2 regions of the Bariatricus sp. HCP28S3_F11 genome follow, and region 2 is predicted to be linked to the other one. Evidence: predicted binding sites of a transcription regulator. Region 2 holds the regulator's gene; the other holds the start of a gene.

Region 1 (12,225 bases), on a different contig from region 2:
TCATGTCATGGCAAAAACCGTCCACGGAAAAATGTCCAAAATGCGGAAGCTATATGGTGGAAAAAGGAAATAAACTGGTGTGCGGTGACGAACATTGCGGTTATGTAAAAAATAAATAGGAAATTCATTGAGTTCTTGCGAATTGTATGATAATATAGTTTTGCACACAAATTTTTCGCTATTTGTGCGAATAATTTCTACAATAGCCGATGGAGAGGAAAAACCAGAGGTGCAATGCTTTATGGAGGATAAAATGAGCGTACAATTATTGGATAAAACTAGAAAAATAAACAAATTGCTGCACAATAATAATTCCAGCAAAGTTGTGTTTAATGACATTTGTGAGGTGCTGACAGAGATTCTTCTGTCCAACGTGCTTGTGGTAAGTAAAAAAGGAAAAGTGTTGGGAGTCAGTGCTTGTCCGGGCGTTCCGGAGATTAAAGAACTTCTGAAGGGAGAGGTCGGCGGACACATTGACGAGATGCTGAATGAGCGTCTCCTGAATATCCTTTCCACGAAAGAGAATGTCAATCTTCAGACACTAGGTTTTACACCGGAGATTGTGAAAGGGTATCAGGCGATCATTACTCCGATCGATATTGCGGGAGAGAGGCTTGGAAGTCTGTTCATTTACAAGAAAGATGCCTTGTATGAGATTGATGATATTATTCTCAGTGAATACGGTACAACAGTCGTGGGACTTGAGATGCTTCGCTCTGTGAATGAAGAAAGCGCTGAGGAGACCAGAAAGGAACAGATCGTACAATCCGCAATCAGTACTTTATCATTTTCTGAATTGGAAGCAATCATACACATTTTCGAAGAACTTGACGGCATGGAAGGAATTCTGGTTGCAAGCAAGATTGCTGACCGGGTGGGAATTACCCGTTCCGTGATCGTAAATGCACTTCGTAAGTTTGAAAGTGCGGGCGTGATCGAATCCAGATCTTCCGGTATGAAAGGTACTTATATCAAAGTCGTGAACGATTATGTTTTCAAAGAATTGGACAAGATCAAAAGAGAAAAAATGAAATAGAAAACAGAAGAGAAGGGTATCAGGAGTCTGATACCCTTTTTATCTCTCATTAACATAGATCACAATGAAAGGAGAAAGAAAAATGTACGACGGAGACAGAGCGGTCATTTCGATGATCCACAATTATCTCGAAGGCGGAAAGCAGGACGAGACGGTTTACAAATGCACAGTGATCGAGTATCAGAAAGAGATGGAGCAGCTTCATCTGCGGATGAGCACGGGAGAAATAACCGATATTTCTCTGGATGCAGTCTATGAATGCCGGATTCAGACCCTGAAAGGGGAAGCAGTCTGCAAAGGCGTGATCAAAGAGCGGTATGAGAACAGAGCCGGAATGATCTTGATTTTTCAGATTGTCAATGGATTTTATGAAATAAATATAAAGTAATTATAAAATTAAAAAAGGCATGTTGACAAATAGAAGTCGCAGTGCTATTTTATATCTAGACAGTTTTTAGCACTCAAATTTAATGAGTGCTAACAAAAATAGAAATCAAGGAGGAATTACAATGAGATTAGAACCTTTAGGTGACAGAGTTGTATTAAAACAGTTAGTAGCAGAAGAGACGACAAAGTCAGGTATCGTATTACCGGGACAGTCAAAAGAGAAACCGCAGCAGGCAGAAGTAATCGCAGTAGGACCGGGCGGAATGGTGGACGGTAAGGAAGTGACGATGAATGTGGCAGTCGGCGATCAGGTCATCTATTCTAAATATTCCGGAACAGAAGTAGAACTGGACGATGTTGAATATATCATTGTAAAACAGAGTGACATTCTTGCAGTAATCAAATAGTCAGCCGTATATGGCCTTTAGAAAAGAATTATTTTAAAACAGGAGTGAATTGAAATGGCAAAAGAAATTAAATTCGGCGCAGAAGCCAGAAAAGCATTGGAAGCAGGTGTGAATCAGCTTGCTGATACAGTAAGAGTAACATTAGGACCAAAAGGAAGAAACGTAGTTCTGGATAAATCCTTCGGAGCACCGCTTATCACAAATGACGGTGTAACGATTGCAAAAGAGATTGAACTGGAAGATGCATTTGAAAACATGGGAGCACAGCTCATCCGTGAAGTCGCTTCCAAGACAAATGATGTTGCCGGAGACGGAACCACAACAGCTACCGTACTTGCCCAGGCTATGGTAAATGAAGGTATGAAGAACCTTGCAGCAGGGGCAAACCCGATTGTTCTTCGTAAAGGTATGAAGAAAGCAACGGACTGCGCTGTTGAAGCAATCCAGAAGATGAGCAGCAAAGTAAACGGAAGAGATCAGATCGCAAGAGTGGCTGCTATTTCAGCCGGTGATGATGAAGTAGGCGAGATGGTAGCAAGCGCTATGGAGAAGGTTTCCAACGACGGCGTTATCACGATCGAAGAATCCAAGACCATGAAGACAGAACTTGACCTGGTAGAAGGTATGCAGTTTGACCGTGGATATATTTCCGCATATATGTGCACCGATATGGAGAAGATGGAAGCAAATCTTGACAATCCATTCATTCTGATCACAGACAAGAAGATTTCCAACATTCAGGAAATCCTTCCGCTTCTGGAGCAGATCGTTCAGTCCGGAGCAAAACTTCTTATTATCGCTGAAGACATTGAAGGTGAAGCACTCACAACACTGATTGTGAACAAACTGCGCGGAACATTCAATGTTGTAGCAGTAAAGGCACCGGGATATGGCGACAGAAGAAAAGCAATGCTGGAAGATATCGCGATCCTGACAGGCGGACAGGTGATCTCAGAAGAACTTGGCCTTGATTTGAAGGAAGTTACCATGGATCAGCTCGGACGTGCTAAATCTGTAAAAGTTCAGAAAGAAAACACGGTAATCGTTGACGGTTTTGGCGATAAAGATGCAATTTCCGGAAGAATTGCACAGATCAAAGCCCAGATCGAAGAGACAACTTCTGACTTTGACAAAGAAAAACTTCAGGAAAGACTTGCAAAACTGGCAGGCGGTGTAGCTGTTATTCGCGTTGGCGCAGCAACCGAGACTGAAATGAAAGAAGCGAAACTCCGTATGGAAGATGCTCTTGCAGCTACCAGAGCAGCAGTAGAAGAAGGTATTATCGCAGGTGGCGGATCTGCATATATCCATGCAGCAAAAGAAGTTGCAAAGATGGCTGAGACATTGACAGGTGATGAGAAGACAGGTGCAGGCGTTGTCCTGAAAGCTCTGGAGGCTCCATTATTCCATATCGCAGCAAATGCAGGTCTGGAAGGTGCTGTTATCATTAACAAAGTCAGAGAAGCAGAACCAGGAAACGGATTCGATGCATACACAGAAGAATATGTTGATATGGTAAAAGCTGGAATTCTTGACCCGGCTAAAGTTACAAGAAGCGCACTTCAGAACGCAACAAGCGTAGCCTCTACATTGCTCACGACAGAATCTGTTGTTGCAAATATTAAAGAAGATGTTCCACCGATGCCGGCAGGAGGCGCAGGCGGAATGGGAATGATGTAATTCCCGTTTTGAATTATTTGTGAATTTTGAAAACTCCTCGTAAAGAGGAGTTTTCTTTTTGTAGGAAAAGTGATACAATGATAGAAATATACAAAAGGAAATTTGGAGGTAAGATATGGGTGATTATTATACCGAACAACTTGTGAAGCGGAACGCCCCCGCAAGCACGATTCTTGCAAAAGCAGCACTGATTTTGCTTACGGTTGCTTCAGTTGGGCTTGTTTTGATCATTCCGGTTGCTATCATTGCACCAATTATTTTGATTTGTTTGGACGTTTTCTTATTCCGCAGTATGGATGTGGAATTTGAATATCTGTTTGTCAACGGCGCTCTTGATATCGACAAGATTATGGCAAAGTCCCGCAGAAAAAAGGTTTTCACGATGGAATTAAATGAGATGGAAGTTCTTGCACAGGCAGGTTCAGCAGAACTTAGACCGTATCAGGGACTTAAGACAGTGGATTTCAGCTCTGGAAACCGGGATGCAAAGCAGTACGAGATGGTGATCGTTCAGAAGGGTGAAAAGAAGAGAGTGGTTTTTGAACCGAATTCAACGATTCTGGAAGGAATGAAGATGCTTGCACCTAGAAAAGTTTTTGTTTAGGGTTGACACAAGTGTAACATGTATTGTATGATAGCAGTTAAATCACAACAAAAGAAGCGAAAGAGAGGAAAAGGATAATGGGAAAGATTATCGGAGAAGGAATTACATTTGATGACGTACTCTTAGTACCTGGGTATTCAGAAGTGATTCCGAATCAGGTCGATTTGTCAACCTATCTGACAAACAAGATTAAGCTGAATATACCAATGATGAGTGCCGGTATGGATACAGTTACGGAACATAGAATGGCGATTGCGATGGCTCGTCAGGGTGGTATTGGTATTATTCATAAGAATATGTCGATTGAACAGCAGGCAGAAGAAGTAGACAAAGTTAAGAGATCTGAATATGGAGTAATCACGGATCCATTTTATCTCTCACCAGAACATACACTTGCGGATGCTAATGATCTGATGGCGAAGTTCCGCATTTCAGGTGTGCCGATCACAGAAGGAAGAAAGCTGGTAGGTATCATTACCAACCGTGATTTGAAGTTTGAAGAGGATTTTTCCAAGAAGATTAAAGAATCCATGACTTCGGAAGGGCTGATCACAGCACCGGAGGGCATTACCCTGGAAGAGGCTAAAAAGATTCTTGCGAAAGCACGCAAGGAGAAGCTTCCGATCGTGGATAAGGATTTCAATCTGAAAGGCCTGATCACGATTAAAGATATTGAGAAGCAGATCAAGTATCCGCTTTCTGCGAAAGATGCCAAAGGACGTCTTCTTTGCGGAGCAGCGATTGGTATTACTGCAAACTGTCTGGAAAGAGCGGAAGCACTCGTGAAGGCACATGTTGATGTTGTCGTGCTGGATTCTGCGCATGGACATTCTGCAAACGTGATCCGGACTGTCAAGATGATCAAAGAGGCATTCCCGGAACTTCAGGTTATTGCGGGAAATGTAGCTACAGGCGAAGCAACAAGAGCTCTGATCGAAGCAGGAGCCGACGCTGTCAAAGTAGGTATCGGTCCTGGATCAATCTGTACTACACGTGTCGTTGCAGGTATCGGTGTACCGCAGATCACAGCGGTTATGGATTGCTATGAAGCTGCAAAAGAATATGGGGTTCCGATCATTGCTGATGGTGGTATCAAGTACTCAGGAGATATGACAAAGGCAATTGCGGCAGGTGCGAATGTATGTATGATGGGAAGTATCTTTGCAGGATGCGATGAAAGCCCGGGAACATTCGAATTATATCAGGGAAGAAAATATAAAGTATACCGCGGCATGGGTTCTATTGCTGCTATGGAAAACGGAAGCAAGGACAGATACTTCCAGACGGATGCTAAAAAGCTGGTTCCGGAGGGAGTAGAAGGACGTGTGGCGTATAAAGGTTCTGTAGAAGACACCGTATTCCAGCTTATGGGCGGTCTGCGTTCCGGTATGGGATACTGTGGTGCTGCGGATATCGAGACACTGAAGACGACCGGAAGATTTGTGAAGATTTCTTCGGCTTCATTAAAGGAAAGTCATCCACATGATATCCATATTACTAAAGAAGCTCCGAACTACAGTGTAGATGAATAAAATGAGATGCCTCGGTGATGCCGGGGCATCTTTTATGTCTGTGCTTCAAAGGCTTAAGAAAAAAATAATGAAATATTCTGCTTTTGTTCGAAGGAAATATGGTAAAGTAAAAGAATGAAGCTATAGAAAAAAGGTAGGGGCAGGAATGTTCGGCAAGAGGCGAAAGAGAAGAAGAAAAGAGAAGATATACAGGAACAGAGAAAGAGGATATACAAAGAAGCAGCAGATTCGGCTGCGGCACTATCTGAAGCTGGGCGTAGTTATCCTTGTTTTACTGATTTTGATTCTTTCTGTGATACGAATTGCAGGATGTATCCGCTCCGGGAAGTACTGGGAAAAAGAGGATGCAAAAATCGATGCGACAAAACCGGATATTGATGTGGAACTTTTGACTGTAAATGAATACTCCAGACCGGGGACGGAGACGGGAGAGATCCAGGGAATTGTGATCCACTATACGGCAAATCCCGGTGCAACGGCCATGCAGAACAGAGACTATTTTGAGGGCCTCAAAGATACGCATACCACGAAGGCAAGCAGTCATTTCATCGTTGGATTGGATGGAGAAATCGTGCAGTGTATCCCGACCTGGGAAGTGGCTTATGCCTCGAATTCGCGAAATGCAGATACAGTTTCGATCGAATGCTGCCATTCCGATGAGAGCGGGATGTTCAATGAGAAGACATATCGTTCCATGGTACAGCTCACGGCGTGGCTCTGCGAGAAGTTCGGGTTGGATGAAAATGACGTGATCCGACATTATGATGTGACCGGGAAAAACTGTCCGAAATATTTTGTGGAAAATGAAGATGCATGGGAACAGTTTAAGCTTGATGTGAAGACTGCGCTTGCAACTCCGAAAGAAGAAAAATAAGATATTTGGGTTGATAAGAAATAATAAATTCTGTTATACTGAATCCATACATATGTACAGTGGTACAAGACAGGAAATGAGGAATACAATGAAGAATATGAATAAAAAAATGTTGGATTATAATATTGTTTTGATTGGATTTATGGGCGCAGGGAAAAGCACAGTTTCCACTTACCTGAATAAAGAGTATGGTATGGAAGTGATCGAGATGGATCAGGTGATCGCAGAGCGTGAGAAGATGAGTATATCCGATATTTTTGCCGTACACGGAGAAGAATATTTTCGCAATCTGGAGACGAATCTTCTGATTGAGATGCAGTCTCAGACGAACAAAGTTATTTCCTGTGGCGGCGGTGTTGCCATGAGAGACCGCAACGTGAAAGAGATGAAGAAAAATGGAAGAGTTGTTCTACTTACGGCAGCCCCGGAGACGATTCTGGAGCGCGTGAAAGACAGTGATGACCGTCCCCTTTTGAATGGACACAAAGATGTAGATTATATCGGCGGCCTGATGGAAGTGCGAAGACCCAAATACGAAGCAGCTTCAGATATCGTTGTAAGCACGGACCAGAAACGTGTTTCAGAGATCTGTGAAGAGATGATGCAGAAATTGAAGGAAATGGATGAGAAAGATGTTTAATATGTTTTACCCGGATGATTATGTGGCATCCACTTATGTGATTGATTTTGACAAGTTATATACAGAGGGTTGCCGGGGGCTGATTTTTGATATTGATAACACACTGGTTCCTCACGGCGCACCGGCCGACCAGCGAGCTATCCGACTGTTTGAAATGCTGAGAAGGATTGGATTTGATACTTGTCTGATTTCGAATAATCAAGAGCCGAGAGTGAAGCCTTTTGCGGAGAAAGTGGGAAGTAAATATGTCTATAATGCGCATAAACCTTCTACAAAGAATTACAAGAAAGCAATGGAACTGATGAGCACGGATGAGAAGAATACCATTTTTATCGGAGATCAGTTATTTACAGATGTATGGGGAGCAAAACGCACCGGAATCGAAAGCATACTTGTGAAGCCGATACATCCAAAAGAAGAAATTCAGATTGTTCTGAAACGTTATCTTGAAAAAATTGTTCTATATTTTTATAAAAGAGACAAAAAAAGAAACAGATAATAGAAAACAGCAAAGGAGTCTGCAGGAAGCAGGCTCTTTTGTTTTGTGTGTGTCCAGCGAAGCTGGACCACACTTGCCGGTGCAAGTCCGGTCACGGTAATCGCCAGTGAGCCGTGTAGCTAAACTCGGTGTGTTGTAGTAATACAGGGTGCTAAATGAGGGGCGGATGAAAGGTTCATCCGCCTACTCTACCAGAACTGAAGTTTCACCGGATAAAATACGGCCTTCGTATGTTACAAAAATAATATAGACAATATGTATAATTTTTATAGTATTTTTCTATAATTTATGTTATTGTAAAATAAAAAGGAAAGGTGGTAGGGTTTATGAATTTAAATCAGTTGTATTATTTTGCAACTCTGGCTCAGGTGGAACACTACACAAAGGCAGCTGAGATGCTTTCCATTACGCAGCCGAGTTTAAGCCATGCCATCAGTATGCTGGAACAGGAACTGGGAACCACTCTTTTTGAAAAGCGCGGAAGAAATGTTGCCCTGACAAAGTATGGAAAAGTATTTCGCGAATATGTGCAGGAATCGCTTTCTATTCTGGATTCAGGAGTCAAAAAGATGAAGGCTCTCACAAGTGAAACGAGTGGAATGATTGATTTGGCGTACATTTATACACTTGGAAGTGTTTTTGTACCACAGCTGGTCGGAGGTTTTTTAAATCAGCATGAAGGATGGGATGTGGAGTTCCATTTTCATGCAGGCAGTACGACAGATATTATCAAGGGACTAAAAGAAGAAAAGTATGATCTTGCACTTTGCTCGGGTAAAGAAGATGAACCGGAAGTTGTTTTCATACCTGTAGGTATGGAAAAATTAGTGGTTGTTGTACCCAAAGATCATGAATTGGCCGGCAGAGGAGCGATCACACTGGCAGAGACAGTGAAATATCCGCATATCTGTTTCCCGAAATCCTGTGGACTTCGTCTGATTATTGATGATCTTTTTGAAAAATCGAGTGGAATGCCGGAGATAGCTTACGAAATACTGGAAGACAATTCTATGGCAGGTCTTGTGGCACAGGGATTTGGAATTGCTGTAATGCCGGAAATACCGCTTTTAAAAAGTCTGGCTGTGGATGTATTGGAAATCAAAGAACCTTCTTACGAACGGTTTGTTTATATGGCGATAATGAAGAACAAGTATTTAGCTCCTATTGTAAAGCATTTTGCAGATTATGTGGAGAAATGCTACAAAGAGGAGGTTTCCAAGTGAGTGAGAGTTAGGTTGCCCGAATTGTCATTCTGTGATATATTTGTGTGTGACAGGAGGGAGAAGAATGAAGCCGCTTGAAATCAGAAATATAAGAATCGGAGAAGGAATCCCTAAAATATGTGTGCCGATCGTCGGGAAAACGAAGGAGGAGATACTGGGTGAAGCCGGAAAGCTTTCAGAAGTCCCGGCAGATATCGCGGAGTGGAGAGCAGACTGGTATGAGGACGTATTTGATGTGGAGAAGGTGAAAGAAGTTTTGAAGGAACTTCGTGCAATACTGAACGAAACACCGCTCCTTTTTACAATACGAACAGCAAAAGAAGGAGGAGAGAAGGATATCACACCGGAAATGTATGCGATGCTGAATTCAGAAGCAGCAAAAACGAAAGATGCAGATCTGATCGATGTGGAAGCGTTTCTGGACGCAGATCTGGTTCCGGGCCTGATTGAAGAAATTCACCGGTGTCATGGAAAGGTTATTGCATCCAACCATGATTTCGAAAAGACACCAAAGAAGGATGAGATCGTTCGGAGACTCTGTGCCATGCAGGAAGCGGGAGCAGATATCCTGAAGATCGCTGTTATGCCACAAAGCAGGGGAGATGTTATGACCCTTATGGAAGCAACGGTTGAGATGCACGAAAAGTACGCCGATCGTCCGATCGTTTCGATGTCCATGGGAGGCATAGGTGGTATCAGCCGGATCTGCGGAGAAATGTCCGGTTCAGCTATGACATTCGGTACAGCAGGAAAGGCATCGGCACCCGGGCAGATGAACGCAAGGGATCTGAGTAAAATTCTGAAAGTACTGCATGAAAATATGTAAAAGTTGCAACTGTTCATAAAAATACAAAAGTTTCGGTTGAAAAATACAGAGATTTATTATAGAATTATTAAAGTGAATGATTTAAGATGAAAAAGGAATGCCGTAGAGCATATATTAAGGAGGAAGTATACAATGGCAGTAAAATCAGCTGGTGAATTCAGAAATGGTATGACGCTGGAAATTGAAGGCAATGTATATCAGGTACTTGAGTTCTTACATGTAAAACCAGGAAAAGGTGCAGCTTTCGTTCGTACGAAGCTTAAAAACATCATCAATGGCGGTGTGGTAGAAAGAACATTCCGTCCGACAGAGACATTTGAGGAAGCATTTATCGAGAGAAAGAATATGCAGTATCTCTACAACGACGGAGATTTGTATTATTTTATGGACAACGAGACCTATGATCAGATTGCCATTAACGCAGAAACTGTTGGCGATTCCATGAAGTTTGTGAAAGAGAATGAGAACGTTACGATCAGCTCTTATCAGGGAAGTCCTTTCGCAATTGAGCCGCCGTTTACTGTAGAACTTGAGATTACAGAGACAGAGCCAGGCGTAAAGGGAAATACTGCTACGGGTGCTACGAAACCGGCTACTGTTGAGACTGGTGCACAGGTTATGGTTCCGTTGTTTGTCGATCAGGGTGAAAGAATTAAGATTGATACTCGTACAGGAGAGTATTTATCCAGAGCATAGGTTGAAGGATAGAAAGTACAGATATGAGTGTCTGGCATTTTTCACAAAAATCATAAGAATGTATATGCCGGAATTACGGATAAATCCCGTAGTTCCGGCATTTTTTCTTGTCAAAGCCTTTGGGGCTCATGAAAAATAGTACTTGAAAAAGGAAGAAAGGAAACGTATAATCAACTCACATACCTGTAAATCAGGTATTCTCATTCAGATGATGTTTTCTTTGACGGCTGCGCAGAGTTTCAGATTTTGGGAAAGGAGAACGTATGGAATATACGGATTTTGTAAAAGCAATGCACAGAGAAGTCAGAGGACAGATGGAGCCGGATGTGGCGGTGGAGATTCACACAGCAATTAAGAATAACAGTGCCCTAAGAACCGGGCTTGTGTTTATAAAAAAAGATGTCAACATTGCTCCGACGATCTATCTGGAAGAATTCTATGAACAGTATCTCGAAGGTGCCTCAGTTCAGGAAATGGCACAGACAATTCACTCAATCTATGAAAAGATCAGTTTGAAAAATTCCTATCCATATAACAATATTTTAAAATTTGAGAATATAAAAGACAAAATTGTTTATAAACTGATTCATAAGGAATCCAATCTGGAACTGCTTCGAGAGATTCCTTATGAGGAATATCTGGATCTTGCAGTTGTTTTTTATATTCTTCTGGATCATACCGGATTCGGACCGGCAACGATTCTGATTCGCAGTGAGCATATGCTTCGGTGGAATGTCACGAAGGAAGAAATCAGCCGGCTTGCGAAAGAGAACACGCCGAAACTGCTTCCGATGGATCTTGGTATTCTTGCGGACACCATGTACGTAGTGACGAACCAGATACGCAATCTGGGTGCAGCAGTCATGTTGTATCCGGACACCTGGGAGAAAGTTGCTGCTCTTATCGGAGAAGACTTCTATATCCTTCCCAGCAGTATTCATGAACTGATTGTAGTTCCGGAAAGCATTGGAATGAATCGGCTTCAGCTTGAGAATATGGTTGAGGAGATCAATCAGACGGAAGTGGAACAAGAAGAGATACTGTCCAATACGGTCTATCGATATATTCGTAAAGAAAAGAGGGTCATTTTCTAACGAAATATAAGATAACTGTGAATCTGGTCAGAATAGATTATGATTTTTCACTTGATTTTTAGAGATAATAGTGCTATATTAATTATTGTCTCTGTAGCTCAGTGGATAGAGCACCGCCCTCCGGAGGCGGGTGCGTCAGTTCGATTCTGATCAGGGACGTATAAGAGAACGGCAGGAGTACATGATTTGTTCCATGTATTTCTGCTGTTTTTTGTAATAGTGATGCCGCATTTTTGCATCTGACAAAACTTTCAATTTTTCGCTATTGACGCAGAAAATCTGCCGCGTTATCATGGGGGAGAACAAGGAGGTTTCTGATATGGCGGAAAAAGTGAGGAATCTCTGTCTCTGGTACTGGAAGCATCAGCGGGCGAATGTGATCGTTGGGATATTGCTTCTTGGACTGGCAGGGATGATGACCGTGTTTTTTCTGACGTATGAGGAAGAACCGCAGGTGATTCCGGTTCCCGCGATCGTGAGCGTTCAAGGATGCGAAGAGATGGAGACGAATCCACTTCGTGAGAGCAGGATGGAAGATGTGAATCAGGCGGTGGAAAAGTACTATGCCCGGATTGGAGAAAATGCAGATTATGTCGAGAATTACGAGAACCTTTATCTGTATATGAAAAACGGGCAATATGAAAATACCTATGTGGTATATGCGACCTATGAGATGAAGATCCGAGATATCTATACGCCGGTTCCGGGGCTGGGAACGCTCTATATA
Region 2 (12,225 bases):
TCTACAACGTCATCTCCGTTGTATCCTTCCGGTGCCGGTCCTGCTTCCGGAGCCGGTCCACCCTGTGCTCCTGCTGCGCCGGCTGCAGCACCAGCCTGCTCATAAACCTTTGTGAACAGCTTCTGTGCACTTTCCATCAGTTTTTCTTTTGCAGCCTTGATCTCAGCGACCTGAGCATCTGTCATTTCATCGCCTGCTTTTGCAAGCAAATCTTTCAGAGTCTGAACATCAGCTTCTACTGCGCTTCTGTCAGCAGCATCGATCTTGTCACCAACTTCTTTCATTGCTTTCTCGGTCTGGAATACCATTGCGTCTGCGTCATTCTTGGTGTCAATTGCTTCTTTACGCTTCTTATCCTGTGCTTCGAACTCAGCAGCTTCTTTTACTGCACGATCGATATCTGCATCGGACATATTAGAACCTGCTGTGATCGTAATATGCTGTTCTTTTCCTGTTCCCAGATCTTTTGCTGATACATTTACAATACCGTTTGCATCGATATCAAATGTAACTTCGATCTGCGGGATTCCACGCGGTGCCGGCGGAATTCCGTCCAGTCTGAACTGTCCGAGGGACTTGTTGTCTCTTGCGAACTGTCTTTCACCCTGAACAACGTTGATATCAACTGCTGTCTGGTTATCTGCAGCAGTAGAGAAAATCTGGCTCTTCTTGGTCGGGATTGTTGTATTTCTCTCGATCAATCTTGTAGCAACACCACCCATTGTCTCGATGGACAGTGACAGCGGAGTTACATCCAAAAGAAGGATGTCGCCTGCGCCGGCATCTCCAGCCAGTTTACCGCCCTGAACGGATGCACCAAGGGCTACACACTCATCCGGATTCAGAGATTTGCTCGGTTCTTTGCCTGTGAGACGTTTTACTTCTTCCTGTACAGCCGGGATACGGGTAGATCCACCTACCAGAAGTACCTGGCCAAGGTCAGACGCTGTGATACCTGCATCAGACAGTGCACGTCTTACCGGTTCTGCTGTCTTTTCAACCAGTTCATGAGTTAATTCATCGAATTTAGCTCTTGTCAGGTTCATATCGAAATGCTTCGGTCCTTCTGCTGTTGCAGTGATGAACGGAAGGTTAATATTAGTTGTTGTTGCAGACGAGAGCTCTTTCTTTGCTTTTTCAGCTGCTTCTTTCAATCTCTGAAGAGCCATCTTATCTGTAGAAAGATCTACACCTTCTTTTGCCTTGAAATCTGCAAGCATATAGTCTGTGATCTTCTGATCGAAGTCATCTCCGCCAAGTCTGTTGTTACCTGCTGTAGATAATACTTCGATAACGCCGTCACCGATCTCAATAACGGATACATCGAATGTACCACCGCCAAGGTCATAAACCATGATCTTCTGTTCTTTTTCATTGTCCAGACCATAAGCAAGTGCTGCCGCTGTAGGCTCGTTGATGATACGTTTTACATCAAGACCGGCGATCTTACCGGCATCCTTGGTAGCCTGACGCTGTGCATCGTTGAAATATGCCGGAACAGTGATAACTGCTTCTGTAACCTTTTCTCCAAGGTATGCTTCTGCATCTGCTTTCAGTTTCTGAAGAATCATAGCTGAAATTTCCTGCGGAGAATATTTCTTTCCGTCAATGTCAACTTTATGGTCTGTTCCCATTTCTCTCTTGATAGAAGAAATTGTCTTTTCTGCGTTTGTAACTGCCTGACGTTTTGCAGGTTCACCTACCAGACGTTCTCCTGTTTTTGTAAATGCTACGATAGACGGTGTTGTTCTTGCACCTTCTGTATTTGCGATTACAACCGGCTGACCACCTTCCATAACCGCTACACAACTGTTTGTTGTACCTAAATCAATACCAATGATTTTGCCCATTATGAAGACCTCCTAATATTTTAAAAAATTTGTTTACTTACTTTGTTTATATAGAGTATATCTGCATCTTCATGTGTAAATATACAAACTATTTCATTCATTCTGCTATTTTAATTAGCAACCTTTACCATGCTGTGTCTCACAACACTTTCACGATACATATATCCTTTCTGGAATTCCTCGACCACGACATTCTCTCCGGCCTCTTCATCTTCAATATGCATCACTGCATTATGAAAATCCGGGTTAAATTCCTGTCCGACCGCCTCAATCGGTTTCACACCGATGCCTTCCAGTGTTGTCATAAGCTGCTTGTAGATCTTATCCATTCCCTGCACAAACGGATCTTCTTTGTTTTCCTCAGCTACAGACTGCAGGCCGCGTTCAAAATTATCAACGACCGGAAGGATCTTTTCCACGATATCTTTTGCACCGATCTCATACATGGCTGATTTTTCTTTCTCAGTCCGCTTTCTGTAATTATCGAATTCTGCCATCTGTCTGGTAAGCTTATCTGTCAGATCTGCAATCTGCTCATCCTTCTTGTCTTTTTTATTCTTTTTTTCAAAAAGCTTTGATTTTTTCGGCTCCGCAGTTTCTTCTGTTTTTTCTTCTTCCTTCGCATCTGCTTCGCCGACCTCTTTGTTCTCACCTTCCCGACTTTCTTCGGAATCCTCTTCCTTATCATTTTCTTTTTCAGCAGCTTCTTCTGCTTCCGCTTCCATGGCGGCTTTCTTTGCCTCTTCCACTGCTTCTTTTACCATTTCTTCATTACTCATCTGATTATCCAACGGTTCTGCCACCTTTCTCCTTTCATAGTCCGGATGTTCTAACCATCCCTGTGGAAAATCTCATCCAGTTCCGCCATCAGAGTCTTTAACGTCTTCATTACATGTTCGTAATCCATCCGCTTCGGTCCAATGATTCCAATGGTCCCCTGCATACCCTCACCAAGCTCATAGGTCGCTGTGACAACACTGCAGTCCTTCATCTTCTCCACATTGGATTCATTTCCGATATAGACCTGAATGTCTTTATTCTCGCTGCTGGCCATCGTCTTTGATACCAGCGCTGCCAGCTGCTGCTTTTCTTCGAAAGCACTGATAATCTCCTGAGCGCTCTGCTTATCGCTAAGCTCCGGATATTTAAAAATATTCGTTGCGCCGCTGGTGTAAATCTCCATGTCATCATCAAGCTGTATCACATTCGCCACTGCATCCAGCACATTACTGACCACTTCACTGTGAATCCCTGCCTGTTCCTTCAGTCTGGCGATCATTCCGAGATTGATCTCTTCCACCGACAGTCCGATCAGTGCCGTATTTAACAGCATATTCAGTTTCAGCAATGCTTCGTTATCCAATGGCTCTTCCAGTGTAATAATCTGGTTCTTTACGATATTTCCATCCATCACAATGACGACGACCAACTGGTTCTCATCTACCTGTGAAAGCTGGATGAACTTCAGCTTATTCCTGTTATATACCGGAGAGGAAATCATCGTCGCGTAATTGGTGTTCGTTGCCAGTACTTTCGCGACCTGCCTTAGGAGCTGATCCATCTTATCTGACTTCTCCAGCATCTGCTCCTTGAGTTCTGTGACCTCCTGCTCTTTCTGGCTCATCAGCATATCTACATACCATCGATATCCTTTATCAGATGGAATCCTTCCCGCCGATGTGTGAGGCTGCATGATATAACCCAGTTCTTCCAGATCCGCCATTTCATTCCGGATCGTTGCAGAGCTTAAGTTCAGATCCGTATACTTGGAAATCGTTCTCGATCCCACCGGCTCTCCGGTGTCTAAATAATTCTTAATGATGGCATGAAGGATTTTCGTTTTCCGCTCACTAAGTTCCTGTATAGACTCCATCTGCACCCTCCTTTGTTTTATTAGCACTCGGTATATTCGAGTGCTAACATCATCTTCGCTTATTAATGTATCACTCCCAACACGCTTTGTCAACCCACTTTATAAATATTTCATAGTTACACTTTTTTATCGCAAAAGGACTGCCATATGACAGTCCTTTTCTCAAAACATAAACTCCACAAATACCGTATTGCTCACATCGATTCCCTGTTCTGTAAGCGCGATACGGTCCTCATGTTCTTCTATAAGATGCATACCTTTCAGTTTCCGGATCGGTTTTCCGTAGACCGCTTCGATCCCGGTTCCAAAGGCTTCCTCAAATTCTGTTTTCGATATGCCTTCCGTCATGCGCAGTCCGAGAAACATGAATTCCTCCATCTCATCTTCCAGGCTGAGTTTTTCTCCGGAAAATTTTTCTTCAAAATTATCCCTGTATTCCGTCATCTTTTCCGGATTACTGTATCTTGCCCCTTCAAAAAATGTGGCGGCACCCACGCCGAACCCCAGATACGGCACTCTTCTCCAATACCCGCAGTTGTGCCTGCATCGGTATCCGGGCTTTGCATAATTGGAAATCTCATACCGCTGATATCCCGCACCGACGAGGATCTGCTCTGTCTGATGATACATCTCCCGTTCTTCCTCCTCCGTAGGAAGCGCAGGCCACGGCAGATTTGCACCCTTTCTTTTCTCACATCCCGACTCCGCCCTTTCTTCCCATCCTGCATCTTCCCCGTACCTGTCATAGAATAAAGTTCCGGGTTCGATGATCAGACTGTATGCAGAAATGTGCTCCGGCTCCAGAGCCGCGACTGTTCTCAGTGTTTCGGTCCAGCTCTCCGCCGTCTGACCCGGGATCGCCGAAATCAGATCAATATTGATATTGTCAAATCCGCACATCCTCGCACTCCTATAGGCCTCAAGGAATTCTTCATAAGTGTGTATCCTTCCAAGCATCCGCAGTTCTTCATCATGGACAGACTGTAGTCCGATGCTCAGCCGGTTCACACCGGCATCTTTATACGCTTTCAGTTTTTCATCCGTAACCGTACCGGGATTCATCTCCATAGAAATCTCCGCATCCGCAGAAATGTGATATTGATCCCGAACCGTATCAAGAATCATCCGGAACTGGTCTCCGGTAAGAAGAGAGGGAGTCCCTCCTCCAAAGAAAATGGAAGAGACCTGATACTCTTCCACTTTTCCTGCATTTGTCCTGATTTCCTCACACAGAATCTGTACATATTCTTCCCGCTCTTTCTCGCCTGCGGGCGCTGATAGGAAATCACAGTAGGCACATTTCTTCAGGCAGAACGGAATATGAATGTACAGTTCCAAAGGCTTGCCCGCCCCACCTGATATTTGTTTTCTTTCCATATTATTTCTTATCATCCAATTTCAGAACACTCATAAATGCTTTCTGCGGAATTTCTACATTTCCCACCTGACGCATACGTTTCTTTCCTTCTTTCTGCTTCTCCAGAAGTTTCTTCTTACGTGTGATATCACCGCCGTAACACTTCGCAAGAACATCTTTACGCAGAGCTTTGACCGTCTCACGCGCAATGATCTTGCTTCCGATCGCTGCCTGGATCGGGATCTCGAAGAGCTGTCTCGGGATCTCTTCCTTCAGCTTTTCACACATCTTTCTTCCCCGGTCATAAGCGCTTCCTGCAAATACAATGAAGGAAAGTGCATCGACTTCTTCTTTATTAATGAGAATATCCAGCTTGACCAGCTCGGACCTCTCATACCCGAGAAGTTCATAATCAAAAGAAGCGTATCCGCGTGAACGGGATTTCAGTGCATCGAAGAAATCATAGATGATTTCATTCAAAGGCAGGTGATAGTGAAGCACCGCTCTTGTCTCTTCGATATATTCCATTCCCTGGTACACGCCCCGTCTTTCCTGGCACAGATCCATGATCGCGCCGATGAATTCCGATGTTACCATGATCTCCGCTTTGACGACAGGTTCTTCCATATATTCAATCTCCGCAGGGTCCGGCAGATTAGACGGGTTGGTAAGCTCGATCACCTCTCCGTTTGTCTTGTGTACTTTGTAGATAACTCCGGGCGCCGTCGTAACCAGGTCCAGATTGTATTCCCGTTCCAGACGTTCCTGAATGATCTCCAGATGGAGAAGTCCCAGAAAACCGCAGCGGAAACCGAATCCAAGCGCCAGTGAAGTCTCCGGCTCAAACTGAAGCGCCGCATCATTTAACTGCAGTTTCTCTAGCGCATCCCTCAGATCCGGATATTTGGAGCTGTCCGCAGGATACACTCCGCAGTACACCATCGGATTGACCTTCTTGTAACCCGGCAGCGGCTGATCGCAGGGGCTCTGTGCATTCGTCACCGTGTCACCGACACGCGTATCCTTCACGTTTTTCAGACTGGCTGTAAAATATCCTACCATCCCGGCTGACAATTCTTCACAAGGAATAAACTGACCCGCTCCGAAATATCCCACTTCCACGACATCCGCCGTTGCCCCGGTCGCCATCATTTTGATTGGTGTTCCCTTTGCAATGCAGCCTTCCTTGATCCGGCAGAATACGATGACCCCTTTATACGGATCGTAGAGTGAATCAAAGATCAGTGCCTGAAGCGGGGCGTCCGGATCTCCCTCCGGTGCCGGGATCTTCTCCACGATCTGTTCCAGCACTTCTTCCACATTCAGACCGGTCTTTGCAGAGATTCTCGGTGCATCCTGTGCTTCAATCCCGATCACGTCCTCAATCTCTTCAATCACACGTTCCGGTTCTGCACTCGGAAGATCCACCTTATTGATAACAGGCATGACATCCAGATCATGATCCAGTGCGAGATATACATTTGCAAGCGTCTGTGCCTCAACCCCCTGAGCGGCATCCACAACCAATATCGCACCGTCACACGCGGCGAGACTACGGGAAACTTCATAATTAAAATCCACATGTCCCGGAGTATCGATCAGATTGAAAATGTATTCCTCCCCGTCTTTTGCCTTGTAGACGGTGCGGACTGCCTGGGACTTGATCGTAATCCCTCTCTCCCGCTCCAGGTCCATGTTGTCCAGTACCTGTGCCTGCATTTCCCGGCTGGTAAGAAGGCCGGTCATCTCGATGATCCGGTCTGCCAATGTAGATTTCCCGTGGTCGATATGCGCAATTATACAAAAATTCCGAATTTTCTTTTGATCCATATGCATAGCCCTTTTTTCGTCTCCTTATCCTATCTTTCTCATATCCTGTCTGTATATTATGATACCTTTGGTTTTTTCCGGCTGTACTGTACCAGAAAGAGCTCGACCGACAGGACATCTCCCATTCTTCCTGTCTTGACATTCTCCTCGGTCTGCACGCCCGCCTCGACGATCTGCCGAAGCTCTTTTGCGGAAAACGCCTGTGCCTGTGCCCGGTATTTTCCCACCAGGAACGGCATGATCCCGGCTTTGGATGCCATCTCTTTGGATGGAACTCCCTGATTTTCCATTTCCTTGATTTCCATCAGAATGCGGAACTGTCTGGTCAGCAGATACAGGATCCGCATCGGCGGTTCTTTCAGCGTCAGCAGATCATAGTAATAATCCAGCGCTTTCTTCTGTTCCTTGTTCGCCACCGCATCCACCATGTCGAAGATATGGTTCGTGATCTGGGTCGTACAGATCGCATCTATGTCCGCCACCGTGATCTCCGTATGATTCAAACAATAGCAGAACAGCTTTTCCAACTCTTTCTGGATGTTCTCCATGTCATTGCCCACCTTGTCCAGGAAATATCTGGCGGCAGATTCCGTCATATTCTGATTCTCTTTTTTTACCATACCGAGAATCCAGCGCACCAGAGTCTTCTCATCCTGGCGTTTCAATTCTACGATCCTTCCTCTGTCCTTTACTGCCTTGTACAGCTTGCTTCTCTTATCGATCTCCTCCTCGACAAAGATCAGAAACGAAGTCTGAGGAATCTCTTTCAGATACTCTGCCAGTTCCGGCACCGAGCTCTTGAAGAACCCGGTATTTTCCATCACGATCAGCCTTCGCTCGGCAAAAAACGGCATCGTTTCGGCAAGGTCGATCACCTCCCGGGGATTCGTGTTTTTCCCTTCATAATACGCATAATTCATGGTATCTCCTTCGGAGACCATCGCTTTTACAAAACGATCCCTGTACTGTTTTTTCAGATAAGCCTCCTCCCCGTATAGGAGATAGATCTGTTTAAATTGTCCGGTTTTTAAATCTTCATTCAAACTCTTCATGGTCTCAGTATACTATATTTCTCCCCGTCTGTACATAATTTCACTGCATGTCCGTCTTTCGTATTATATAAGCTGACGCCCCAATTTGCAAGTCTTTCCAGCACTTCTTCGTGCGGATGCCCATAGCGGTTCTTCTCTCCGGCCGACACCCAGGCAGCATCCGGCCTTGTTATTTCAAGAAGTCTTTCCGATGTCGCATTTCTCGATCCGTGATGCCCGACTTTCAGCACTTCAAATCTGTCCGAAAGCTTTTTTTGCTCCTGAAGTTCCCCAATCCTTGCCGACACCGTATCTTCTGCGTCATTTTCCAGATCACCGGTAAATAGCATATCAAATCTGCGATAGCGAAGGGCAAGGACCATGGAGGCTTCATTGCCCGGCTCCGGCATCTCTTCTTTCTCCTTCTCGTCTCCCGGCCAGATACAGAAAAGCTCCATTTCTCCTTCCCGAAGAATCTGCCCCGCTTCGACCGTGTAGACCTTTGCCCCGTATTCTGTGGCAGTCTGTGCAAATTCATACAGTTTTTCATCCCAGAAGCGTTCCCCGGGAAGTACGATCCGTTCGATTCGGATCCCGTATTTCTGTCGTTTCAGCATTTCCTCAATTCCTCCAAGATGATCGATATCCCCGTGGGAGACCCACACATAATCCAGCTTCCCGACACCTTCGGATTTCAGAAACGGTTCGATCCGGTATTTCCCCACATCACTCACTGTGCTGCTCCCTCCGTCGATGAGGTATGTACCACCTTTCGGTCCTCTGAGGAAAAATGCATCCCCCTGTCCAACATTCATCATATAGATTTCCAGCTCTCCCGCCCTGCCGTGAGGGAACCCCATGAGCAAAACCGCTGCCAAAATTCCTGTATAAGCGGCTTTCTTCTTCCCGAATCTAAAACATGCCAACATGACGGCCAGTACCATATAGTATGCCAGAATCTGCACTGTCCCCGGTCTTCCTGCGACCCATCTCGCACCCGGGATCTCCAGCATGATCCTGCTTCCTTCTTCATAAATTCCAAGAATCAGACCGCTTATTCCATAGGAGATGCGTGCCGGCCACAGTCCCCCAGAAACTACCGTTCCAGTCAGGATCCCTGCGAAGCCGCATGCGAGCACGATTCCCGCAAGCGGAACCGCAAGCAAATTCCAGAATATGGAATAAGGACTGATTTCATAATAATAATACAGCATGATTGGAAGCACTGCCAGCTGAACCGACAGCGACATTTTTATGGTGCGTTTCCATTTCGCCTCCCCTTCTGTCTGCCAGAAGGGCAGAATCAGGTAGACACCGAGCACGGCGCCGAAGGACAACAAGAATCCCGCGTCAAAGAGCTGCAGAGGATTGAACGACAACATCAGCAGCATGGCCGTTCCCGCCGCCGTCAGTCCGTCGTATTCCCTTCCCGTCACCTCTGCCCCCATACGGATCAGAAACATCACGGCAGCTCGGACTGCCGATATACTCCCTCCTGTCAGCACCGCGTACAGGATCAGAACCGCACAGCTTCCTCCCGCCGCAAAAGTCCTTGTAAAAGAGGCATGTCTCAGGATTTCGTATATTCCCATCCCGACAAAAGACACATGAAGACCCGAGATCGCCAGCAGATGCCCGATTCCGCTTTTCTGATAGTTCTCCCTTACCTCCTCATCCATATACGCACGGTCTCCGAGCATCATGGAGCACAAGACTCCGCCCTTTTCTTCGCCGAGATACGCAAGAATCTGCTCTGCCGTTTTCTCCCGAATATCACTCATCCATTCAAGAAGACGGTATTTCCATCCCGCTTTTCCCGTAAATGCCCGGATTTCTTCAAGCCTTGCCTGTTTCAGCGCTCCTGTTATTCCCTGTTTTCGATAATAAAATCTTTGGTTAAAATTCCCCGGATTCGGGGCATTCTGAAAGAAAGAAATGGTTCCAGACACCCGGATATACTGCCCGTATTCCGGAACCCGTTCCTCCTGCCCATTTGATAAATAGACCAGCAGATTATCTTCTGCCTCAATTTCTGATTCGCCTTGTTCCTGCATTCTGATCCCTTTAAGGTACAGAATCCAGATGTCTTCTTTTTTTGTTTTCCGATAAATCTGACCGCAAAGCCTTACCTTATCTCCGTCTGAATACAGCCTTTCAAACTCCGATTCTCCCAGAACCGGAAAAATCCGGCTCCCGCCCAGATAAAACATAAGAGCGATCACTCCTGCTGCCACACATGCCGCACAGCATATTTTTCTATGTCTCAAACTGTTATTTTTCCTCCACAATATCCAGATTTCTGCTAAGAGGCTCACTCAGTTTGATACTTTCCTGGAACATGACATTGCTGTCACCGTTAATCGCAATCTGAACACGACTTACCGAACTACACTCCGTCACGGAATTTACGATCGAGTAGATCACCGTCTCCGGCTGCACGCCCGGCGTCGTATTCTTCAGACCTTCATTAAAATTCAGATAACAGATCCCGTCTTTGATCGAAGTGCCAAGGAGCTTTGTCCCTTTCGGGATCGTGGCCTGCAGATCATTGCCTGTGGGACCTTTGATCAGCTTCTCCACAATGACTCTTTCCTTCGCCTGATTCGAATTGTAACGGACATCCATCTCTTCTTTCACCAGCGCAGAACCGTCACTGTTTGCAAAGTACAGGGTCAATACCGTGTCCTGAAAAGAATTGATCGCCGATCCTGTATTCTGTACAAAATCTTCGGCCTGGAGGAATCCGTATTCTTCTCCCGAGCGGTTCGCAAGCGGTTTCTCATCCACATAGAACGCAACCTGATCCACCTCGTCAATCTGCGTAAGGGAACGTACCAGTGCCGCCCGACAGAGCACTTCCTGAACCGGATCCATGTCCGCATACGCTTCGTTAAAATAAAGCAGCAGCTTCTCGTCTTCAAGGACATAGCGCTCCAGATCAACATCATTCGGGATCGCCGGCTGCTCTTCAATCGAGTCATCTGCCGCCTTCAGATCTTCGATCATCTCGTTCACCGCTTTATCACTATCTTCCGTCTCTCCCTGGTACGCCGTCTCCACAAGACCGGTGCCATCCTGGTTGATCCGGTACAGCTTATACGGAGAATCCGCCTCATCCTTCCTTTTGCACCCGGCCGATGCCAGAATACCCAGGACAAGGGCGACATACAAAATGATTTTCTTCCTTCTTCTCATTTCCATCCACTTCTTTCTGTTTCCCACTGCCTCTCTACTGGGCAATGTAGGTGAGCGGGATCCTGACCGTAAATGTCGTCCCCTCTCCCGGCTCGCTGTGCACCTTAATCGCTCCTCTGTGCATGATCACCGCGTTGCGGGCTATAGAAAGGCCCAGTCCGGTCCCTCCGATTTCTCTGGAATGCGACTTGTCCACCCGGTAAAACCGTTCGAATATATGCTCGGTATCCTCTTTCGGAATTCCGATTCCGGAATCCGCAACTTTCAGATAGAAATACTTGTGATCCGCATTCAGCTCAACATGAACCCAGCCGTTCTCCCTGTTATACTTGATTGCATTTTCAACCAGATTGGAAAGCGCAAGCGAAAATTTCACTTCATCCACCTCTGCCGTAACAGAGCGAAAGCTCTCATACACCAGTTCCACATTCTGGCGTGCCGCCAGAGGACGCAGCCTTTTCAGAATCCGCTCCACCAGCTCGTTGATATTCTGGCTCTGCACGTTCAGGCCGGCGCCTTTTTTGTCCATCTTAACCAGTTCCAAAAGATCATTGATGATTTTATTTTCCCGCTCAATCTCTTCTGAGAGGTCTCCCATAAACTCCTGATACAGCTCCACCGGCACATCCGGCTGTGCAAGAAGTGAATCTGACAGAACCTTCATGGATGTCAGCGGTGTCTTCAGTTCGTGAGAGACATTGGCCACAAATTCTTCCCTGGAAGCATCCAGCAGCTTATAGCGGTCCCACAGCCTGTTAAATGCCAGTGAGATCTTCTCCGTCTCATTGTATGCATCTTCATGAAGGTAATTATCTCCGTATCCGGATGCCATTTCCTCGATCGTCTTTGACATCCTTGTAAGCGGACGCACCAGAAAAGAAGCCGATAATCCTGCGGCAAGAAGGACGATCAGGAAGATCGTCAGAGATGCAAGATACGCCTTGCTCTCCAAAGCCGCCAGTTCATCCCGGATCGAATCGGTGGACACACTGACCAGCATCATGCCGGGAACACGCCTGTCCCCGGAACTCACGATCGGCGTCGCCACCTCGATATAGCGGTTCTTTTCATCATAATTGTTGCTCTGCT

What was found. Region 2 encodes HrcA, which represses chaperone genes, less so after heat shock. Its sites were predicted from a motif close to TGTTAGCACTCNNNNNNNNNGAGTGCTAACA; they were not measured.
Region 1: the regulator HrcA is predicted to act here: its motif matches at 1,489-1,519, upstream of ACTNBR_RS00450 (co-chaperone GroES).

Annotation. Positions count from the first base shown of each region.
Region 1 covers NZ_JBQHUC010000001.1:94,720-106,944, forward strand. Annotated here, with positions in the region: gene topA (type I DNA topoisomerase) at 1-119, shown strand, start outside; gene codY (GTP-sensing pleiotropic transcriptional regulator CodY) at 254-1,036, shown strand; gene ACTNBR_RS00445 (hypothetical protein) at 1,119-1,424, shown strand; gene ACTNBR_RS00450 (co-chaperone GroES) at 1,546-1,830, shown strand; gene groL (chaperonin GroEL) at 1,885-3,510, shown strand; gene ACTNBR_RS00460 (DUF6106 family protein) at 3,626-4,114, shown strand; gene guaB (IMP dehydrogenase) at 4,192-5,646, shown strand; gene ACTNBR_RS00470 (peptidoglycan recognition protein family protein) at 5,792-6,520, shown strand; partial or broken gene ACTNBR_RS00475 (shikimate kinase) at 6,627-7,160, shown strand; gene ACTNBR_RS00480 (YqeG family HAD IIIA-type phosphatase) at 7,153-7,659, shown strand; gene ACTNBR_RS00485 (LysR family transcriptional regulator) at 7,986-8,882, shown strand; gene aroD (type I 3-dehydroquinate dehydratase) at 8,947-9,708, shown strand; gene efp (elongation factor P) at 9,841-10,404, shown strand; gene ACTNBR_RS00500 (DUF5688 family protein) at 10,668-11,498, shown strand; tRNA gene ACTNBR_RS00505 (tRNA-Arg) at 11,586-11,657, shown strand; gene ACTNBR_RS00510 (hypothetical protein) at 11,818-12,225, shown strand, end outside.
Region 2 covers NZ_JBQHUC010000007.1:53,410-65,634, reverse strand. Annotated here, with positions in the region: gene dnaK (molecular chaperone DnaK) at 1-1,850, opposite strand, end outside; gene grpE (nucleotide exchange factor GrpE) at 1,961-2,653, opposite strand; gene hrcA (heat-inducible transcriptional repressor HrcA) at 2,680-3,723, opposite strand; gene hemW (radical SAM family heme chaperone HemW) at 3,886-5,100, opposite strand; gene lepA (translation elongation factor 4) at 5,102-6,916, opposite strand; gene holA (DNA polymerase III subunit delta) at 6,967-7,962, opposite strand; gene ACTNBR_RS05260 (DNA internalization-related competence protein ComEC/Rec2) at 7,959-10,208, opposite strand; gene ACTNBR_RS05255 (GerMN domain-containing protein) at 10,213-11,136, opposite strand; gene ACTNBR_RS05250 (sensor histidine kinase) at 11,171-12,225, opposite strand, start outside.